2 regions of the Weizmannia sp. FSL K6-3076 genome follow, and region 2 is predicted to be linked to the other one. Evidence: predicted binding sites of a transcription regulator. Region 2 holds the regulator's gene; the other holds the start of a gene.
What was found. Region 2 encodes Rex, which represses fermentation and respiration genes when NADH is low (regulators of the CRP and FNR family bind a similar motif). Its sites were predicted from a motif close to TTGTGAAATATTTCACAA; they were not measured.
Positions count from the first base shown of each region.

Region 1 (4,214 bases), 2.6 Mb from region 2:
GCGGATATCGAGTGATGCTAGGTGGAACCCGAACAATTCGACCTGGCGGATAACTTTGCGGAGCAATTTAATCGGATGCCCGGCCGGATGGTGCTGGTTCACGCTGTCCCGGATCATATACAGATCGGCAAGGAGCTCCTCTGCGGATTGGTAGCCGCCATTGCTTTTTCCCACACATTCCAGTTTATGGATCATAATCGCCAGCTTTCTGCGGTAAATTTCATCTTTTGTCGGCCATAATTTTGCAGCCGGCATTGTATTTTCTTCGCTTTCCACAGATGCAACCAGGGCATGGCTGGCGCTTATTTTTTTGGCAGAATGGCTGAGCAGCTCCCGGAGTGTGGTAAGCGACTTTTTATATTTTTCCAATACGAGTTCACGCTGCATCTCGAGCGTTTTCCAGGTGATGTCCGCGGTCACGTTCGGGTTCCCGTCCCGGTCGCCGCCGATCCACGATCCGAAATGAAGATAAGAAGGGACTTTAAAACGCTGTCCGTACGATTCGTACAGATAGTCTTCTAGGTCTTCGTGTATGCGCGGCAGCACGTCGAACAGGACATTGTCGAAATAATAAAGCCCGTTTTTCACCTCGTCTAGAACGGACGGTTTCTTCTCGCGGATTTCGGAACTTTGCCATAAAATGGTAATCTCATTCAAAATCGTTTCTTCAATGACTTTTTTCTCATAACGGGTGTTGGCATATTCGAGCGCTTTTAAAAGGTCTGCAATACGTTTGTGGATTTGCAGAATGGTCCGCCTCGTTGCTTCTGTCGGGTGTGCCGTTATAATCAGTTCAAGCGATAAACTGTCCAGCAGTTCTGCAACCATTTCAGCCGGCACTTTTTCTTTCCGCAGCGTTTCGATGCCATCTTCAAGTGAACGCGGTTGGACCTGGTCTGTATCTTCCGACTGGTACTCCCGCCGGCGCTTAATTCTGAAATTTTGCTCGGTAATATTAAATAATTGCAGATAGGTAGAGAAAGCGCGGATGACTTCCTGCCGTTCTGGCGGATTCAGGTCTGTAATTTCTTTTTTTAATTGAAGGTAGAAAGCCTCATCGCCGGTTTCCCTCGCTTTTTGTGCCAGGGAGCGAATATTTTGGATTGTTTTGAGCAATGCTTCGCCGCCTTCAAATAGGATCACTTTATCCAGCAGCCCGGCGAGAAAATCCATGTCTGCCTGCAGGGCCATCCGGGGGGCTTTCTTTTCATCAATTTGATGCAAGGATAATCGCTCCTTTCATTTGGTCAGAAAAATGCACAAAGAAAATGATACTTATTATTATACTTGTAAAATGAAAAAAGTCTAATACTTTATAAAATTAAAAACTAGTAAAGGAACATTTCCCGCATAAAGGGATAAATTAAGGATAAAATGCGAACGATTGAAAGTCAATGATGAATATCATTCGTGTTTTTAATGTGGCAAGTACCGGAGATGGAAAGAAAAGAATTGGCAGTGAAACCGTTCTCTTCTTCTTTGATAATAAATGAAAGCAGCCGGTATGGAGAGAAAAAATTTACTTATATAAAATTGATTTTATGGCCGGCTTTATTATGCCCGTCGTACTGGCTGTCCGCACGGTGTCCATTTATGATGCAGACATGAATGGCTGGGCAGTTGCGTTTTTGTCGATGCCTGGCGTGCACGTCTCCATGCATGTGAAGCGGGTTTTTTTAAGCAGGCAGCACCCGCTTTTTGAGGGGAGGCATTCAGGATAAAAAATGGCAGAGATCATTTGGGCGGGATCAGCCATTTATTCCTCCGCCCGGGGAACTTTGTGAAAATCAGCACAAGAATGAATAACGCTTACATATCTGGCTCTTTCAAATAAAGCCATTTGTGAAAAATGTAAACGGATAATTTTGAGAAACCGTCATTTTCCTTTAAAACCGGGCATTTGGGCAAGCAAATTTTCAAATTTTCGCCATAAAATATGTGAATCTGATCACAAAAATAGTGGTATACTTACCCATGTGGAATGAAGGAAAATGAACGGAACGATCCATTTCAGCCATAAAAGAGCATGCCGTCCATCTATTTCACAAACCGCATGGCAGCATTTGCTGCAAAAGTTTAATTGTCCTGCTTTAAAGGAAAAGCAGTATGGAATCCATTAGGAGTTGGCACAATATCCATAGACTGGATAGGGGCCCGCCATGCCGGGCTTGCAAAACTGCTTTCATACAGTGGATATATTTTTTACTTTTGATGGGAAGGAAGATTATACATGAAAAAAGTCAATCGTATTGCAGTGGTTGGAACGGGTGCAGTTGGTACAAGTTACTGCTACGCCATGATTAATCAGGGTGTTGCAGAAGAGCTTGTTTTAATCGATATTAACGAAGCAAAAGCAGAAGGGGAAGCCATGGACCTGAACCACGGCCTGCCATTTGCGCCTACGCCGACCCGCGTTTGGAAAGGTGATTATTCCGATTGCGGCACTGCCGACCTTGTTGTCATTACGGCAGGTTCCCCGCAAAAACCGGGCGAAACAAGGCTTGATCTTGTTGCCAAAAACGCAAAAATTTTTAAAGGCATGATTAAGAGCATCATGGACAGCGGCTTTAACGGGATTTTTCTTGTTGCCAGCAACCCGGTTGACATTTTGACATATGTAACTTGGAAAGAGTCCGGCCTGCCGAAAGAACATGTTATCGGTTCGGGCACAGTGCTTGACTCCGCGCGTCTCCGCAACTCTTTGAGCGCCCAATTTGGAATTGACCCGCGCAATGTGCATGCTGCGATTATCGGCGAACACGGCGATACGGAACTTCCGGTATGGAGCCATACAAATATCGGTTACGATACGATTGAAAGCTATCTACAAAAAGGAATTATTGACGAAAAGACGTTAGATGACATTTTTGTCAATACGAGAGATGCGGCTTATCATATTATTGAACGAAAAGGGGCCACATTTTACGGCATCGGGATGTCCTTGACCCGGATTACAAGGGCAATCCTGAACAATGAAAACAGCGTATTGACGGTCTCTGCATTTCTTGAAGGCCAATACGGAAACAGCGATGTGTACGTTGGCGTTCCGGCCATCATCAATCGCCAGGGCATCCGTGAAGTGGTTGAAATCAAACTGAACGAAAAAGAACAGGAACAGTTCAATCATTCTGTAAAAGTGCTAAAAGAAACAATGGCACCGGTATTGTAAGCATTTGTGCCGGCCGGGCTTCATGGGAGGCCCGGCTTTTTCTTTGAAAAAAATCCCGGCGCCTGCTTAAGGCGGACTGCCGAAAAAAGTGCCCATGCTTGCCCCGCTTTCCGGGAAAAGCATGGGCCTGTTTTTTGCCGGGGTTAGGAGCGGGCCTGCCATAGGCGGATATAAAAAAGCAACCTTGAATCGATTCAAGGCTGCTTTTTCTTAATTCAATATGATCACTTTGACCGTACGGCGCCCCCATGCGATGGAAGCTTTTTTGTTCGGCATCAGGACATCGATGATATGGCCCTTAATGGCACCGCCGGTATCGGCTGCGATGGCAACCCCGTATCCTTCAACCCAGACTTTGCTGCCGAGCGGAATGACCGACGGATCGACAGCGATCAATTTCATGTTCGGGTTTTTCTTAATGTTATATCCCAAAGCGGTAATATCCAGCTTCGTATCTTCATGGTTATAAGATGTCGCCGTCACATAGAAGGATTTGCCTTGTGGCGTGCTGTGGCCGGAAGATGCGGTGGATTTGGTTCCGGCCGTTTTCCCGGCACCGGCTTCCGCTGGTTTTTTCGCTTGTGTTTCTGCTGTTTTTTCAGCTTGCGCTTCCGCTGCCTTTTCGGCTTCAGCTTCGCTCGCTTGTTTTGCGAGGGCTTCTTCCCTTGCTTTTGCGGCCGCCTGCTGTGCCTTTATTTCTTTTTGCAGGTTGCTGATTTTCGTATTCAAGTCGGTTTGTTTTTGTTCCGCTTTTGACAGCTCATTTTGAATGCTGTCATACTTCGATTTTAATCCCGACAATGCTTTTTCCTTTTCTTTTAAATTTGTTTGCAGTTTTGCCTGGCTGCTTTTCAAGTTTGCCTGCTCCTGTTCGAGCACTTTTTCCTGGTCTGCAATGGCTTTTTTATCGGCTTCAATTTTCGCAAGGTCCGCTTTTTGCTGATCCAAAAGGCTTGTATCAGCGTTCAGCAGTGTCGCGACTGCACTGACCCGGTTGATCAGGTCGCCAATGCTTTCCGCGTTTAAAATCGTTTCAATCACATAG
Region 1 covers NZ_JBBOWU010000001.1:631,330-635,543, forward strand. Annotated here, with positions in the region: gene ppc (phosphoenolpyruvate carboxylase) at 1-1,173, opposite strand, end outside; gene NSS95_RS02860 (L-lactate dehydrogenase) at 2,231-3,169, shown strand; gene NSS95_RS02865 (3D domain-containing protein) at 3,380-4,214, opposite strand, start outside.
Region 1: a site for Rex is predicted at 1,937-1,954, ahead of NSS95_RS02860 (L-lactate dehydrogenase). Genes of this name have one in related genera too.

Region 2 (4,214 bases):
ATTTATTATAATAAATAATTCCTTGCTTTTTTGCAAGTCTCTCATCCAACTTTTTTTATTTTTTTCGGGCCCTGCATCCTTTAAAGAGCCCCGTCAAAGGATGCCGGTTGCGCGCCTCCATTTCAGCCGCTTGCCCTTTTATAAGTATGCTTGATCACCATCCGGATATGCAACTGAAAAGGCTGGCTCTGCGCACGGCATTTGAACCCCGCCCGGTTCAATAGTACAATGAACATATTGGACGAATTTGCGATCCTTTAAACTTTGAACTGGCAAGAAAGGAAAAGAACGCGTGAAAAAAGAGTATGTGTATATTCTCGTGACGTACATCCTTATGCTGCTGTCCGGCGCCGTCGGGTATCCGTTGCTCTACTATGCCGGGGTGAACGTTTTCCACGAACCGGCAGACAGCATGCGGACATTGACGCCCCCGCTTTGGACCGTCATCAGCTTTATCATCGGGCTGATCATCGTCCTGTACTTTTTAAGAAAAGCCGCAAAGAAAGAAACAGACCGGACTGAACCGCTTCCGGCCGCGCCATCCGCCATATGGGCAATAGGCGGCGTCTTTCTTTGTTTCTTTGCCCAGACTGCAGCCGCGATCATTGAATCATTATTCGGTGCCCCGGCTGCCTCCAACAATACGCAGCAAATCATGGCGCTGATTGAAAGATTTCCGCTCGTCATCCTCATCAGCTCGATCGCAGGGCCGATTCTCGAGGAAATCGTTTTTCGGAAAATCATTTTCGGCACGCTGCGCAGGCGCTTTTCATTCCTTTTATCCGGTATTGTCAGCTCGGTTATTTTCGGACTCGCGCATACCGAACCGAGCCACTTGTTTTTATATTCCCTTTTAGGGCTGACGCTCGCTTATTTATACGAGAAAACAAACCGGATCACCGTTTCCATGTTTGCGCATGTTTCCATGAACACGATTGTGGTCGTGAGGCTGCTTTTGCACCCGTCCGTTCTGCAGACATCCGTACATGAAATTTACAGCTCAATTGGAGGACTTCTATGATGAGACCACTTTTTTCAGGGATTGTAAACTGCCTGCTCGGGGCTTTGTTCACTTATTTTGCCATTCAGCAGGTACAAGTGGGCGGCTGGGGCTTTTTTTCTTATTTACTGCTGTTGATTGCAACATTGGATCTGGGTTCCGGCATCAGGCTGATCTTTCTCCATTTCAAGCTGAAAAACTCAGTGAAAAAATAAAAGCCGTTTTCCGGCTCCGTCCGGAAAACGGCTTTCTTATTCAGAAGCAATCGTCTGTTCATCCATTGGCATTTCTTTTGCCGCTTTTTTGGCATTGCGGTACGCCATTTTCGAAATCAGTGTGCTTGCTTCATACAGCAAAACGAGTGGAACAAAGGTAATCAGCTGCGAAAACACGTCCGGCGGGGTGATGATGCCGGCAGCTGCAATCAAAGCAAGATACGCATATTTTCTTACCTTTTTCAACAGTCTCGGCGTAATGATGCCAAGCCGGGTCAGAAACAGGACCACGACCGGCATTTGGAACACAAAGCCAAACGGAAGCGTGATCTCTAGCAGAAACTGAATATACTCCCGGATCCCGATCACCGCACGAATGCCCATTTCATTTGACAAGCCCATCATAAACTTCACCATCAGCGGACAAAGCACGAAATAGGAAAAAGAAACGCCGGCTATAAAAAGCAAGATGGAAACAGGAATGTAACTTAATGTCAGTTTCTTTTCTTTCTCATACAGCCCCGGGCTTATAAACGCCCAAAGCTGGTACAAAATCACCGGCAGGGTCAATAGGCATGCGATCACAACCGAAACTTCCATAAAAACCTTAATAGGATCGGTTACCCTGAAGGCATTCATCGTGAACATGCCGGCATTTTTGGCATGCTGCAAATAACGTATAACAGGTTTTGCGGTAAAAAAGCCAACAACCAGGGCAAACAGAAAGAAAATGAGAACGGTAATTAACCGCTTTCTCAATTCCTGGATGTGTCCGGTAACCGGCATTTTTTTCGTATTCATCGCCGTTCCCCTTTAAGTGCCGGCGTTGAATCCGCCCTTTTCCCTTTGCACGCCACAGCCAAATCCGGCCATTGCCATTTGCGCCTGCATTCCGTTTTCAATCGGGCCACCCCCTGTACCCACTATGATAACGGAAAAAAAGCTTTTTGGCTATGGCTTCGCAACCGGCTCTTTTGTTTCTTTCAAATTTTCTTCATCATTTGAATAATGTTTTAAAAAATAGATCAGTGCCTGTAGTTCCACGGCCAGGTCAATATGATGGACGCGGATATCCGGCGGCACGTTCAGCCGGGCAGGTGTAAAGTTTAAAACGCCTTTTACATTTGTACTGGCAAGCTCGTCTGTCACTGCCTGGGCACTGGAAGCGGGGACCGTCAAAATCACAACCGTCACATCTTCCGCGCAAAGCCGTTCTCTTAATTCGTCCATGCTGTAAACAGGCACATTGCCAACATGGCTCCCCACCTTCCCGGGGTCATTGTCAAATGCCATCACAATCCGTGCGCTGTTATTCTTCGAAAAATTGTAATTCAAAAGGGCTGTACCGAGGTTCCCAACGCCAACCAGCGCTACATCTGTGATCTCATCCTGGTTCAGCGTCTTGCCGAAAAAAGACAATAAATATTTTACATTATAACCATAACCTTTTTTTCCAAGTGCCCCGAAGTAGGAAAAATCCCTGCGTATCGTAGCGGAGTCGACTTTCACCGCTTCACTCAGTTCCGCCGAGGATACCCTTTGCTTGCCAAGTGTATATAAATTTCTCAGGTACCGGTAATATAATGGAAGCCGTTTTGCAGTGGCTTGCGGTATTTTTACTGATTCATCCTTCATGTGAAATCCCCCAAGTTGAAAGCTTAAGTTTTTTGTGCTGTTGGTTCCAATCGTGCGTCCATTCCAGAATGGCAGCGCTGCCATTCTTCATTATAATATTACTCCTATCTGAGCAAAGAAAAAATATGTTTTAAAAAAATGCCTGCATGCGTCTTTTTCTCTCTCCAACTATGTTAAATATATCACAAGTAAGCATTTTTTTCATGGGTTTTTACGAATTGTATGTGTCAAGTTTTTCTCGACAAGGTTTAAATATCGGGTATTCCAAGACACTCTTTTTGTACACTTTCGGCTACCGTGCTTTACTTGCTCGGTGTAATTTTCGGAAAAGATGTAATATTTCCGTATAAAGATGGATAACGGGGATGTTGAGGCGCGCGAAATTCACTCGCTTTCCGCGGGCGGCCGGCGAGCCTCCTCGCTCGTACCTCGCTGCGGGGTCTCTCCTGGCTCGCTTTTCCCGCAGGAGTCTCGTAAATTTCGCGCGCCTCAACGATCAGTCCCCACTGAGCCAGGCTTAAAACGAAAGCTCTAATATTTTGCTTAAATGTCCCATTGCCGATGAACTGCTTGAATGCAGGGCAACTGATCCGTGCTTTACGCCCACTGACGGGCGTACAGGCTGCTTGAGTAGTTGAGACATCCTGATGGATTGTTTCAAGTTCCGTTGCTTTCTCTCGCTTCTTGAACGGTGTTTCAGATAGGCTTCTCTCAATGTCCCATTGAGTATGCCTTGTTTGATTTTCACCATGGCTTCTGCGCCAAGTTCACTCCAATGCATGCCCCTTTTTTTCATCCTGAAGGAGATATGCCTTTGATTCGATTCCATCGCTCCTAGGCCTCTCGCACCTTCCGGCACGTTTTTCACCCTGTCTCTCCAGTCAAAAATGCGGTCCCAGTTTTTCAAGATATACGAACGGAATTCCTTGATTTTCTTGAGAGCCTTTTTATCCGTCAAGGTGCTTTCGTGCGTATCCAAATATAACGTGAATTGGTCCAGGTCATGCGTTCTAATCGCTTTTCTAATTTGCTCCTTGATCTCGCTCTTTCCGCCCCCAAATGTCCTTATGATGGCTTGTGCAACGTGGTAGGTATCCAGCTGGTTGAGCACCGGAAATTCCGACTGTGAGAAAGCTGTTTGAAACCGTTCAGCTGTGTATCCCGCACCTCCATCACTGTTTGTAATGACATGCGTTTTTTCGAGGGAGTAGGTGTTGGCAGCTGTGGCTTGGACTTCATCCCAAAATGTCTGGATGGCTTCCGTTGTCATGATGACTGTGGGCTGACGCAGGGAGACCCTTTTACCATTGGTTTCCCATCCCTCATAGAGAATGGCGTGGTGGACTTCCATACTCTGTTTCTTT
Region 2 covers NZ_JBBOWU010000001.1:3,237,815-3,242,028, forward strand. Annotated here, with positions in the region: gene NSS95_RS15310 (CPBP family intramembrane glutamic endopeptidase) at 293-1,021, shown strand; gene NSS95_RS15315 (YdiK family protein) at 1,018-1,215, shown strand; gene tatC (twin-arginine translocase subunit TatC) at 1,252-2,016, opposite strand; gene NSS95_RS15325 (redox-sensing transcriptional repressor Rex) at 2,167-2,850, opposite strand; gene NSS95_RS15330 (ISLre2-like element ISBco6 family transposase) at 3,368-4,214, opposite strand, start outside.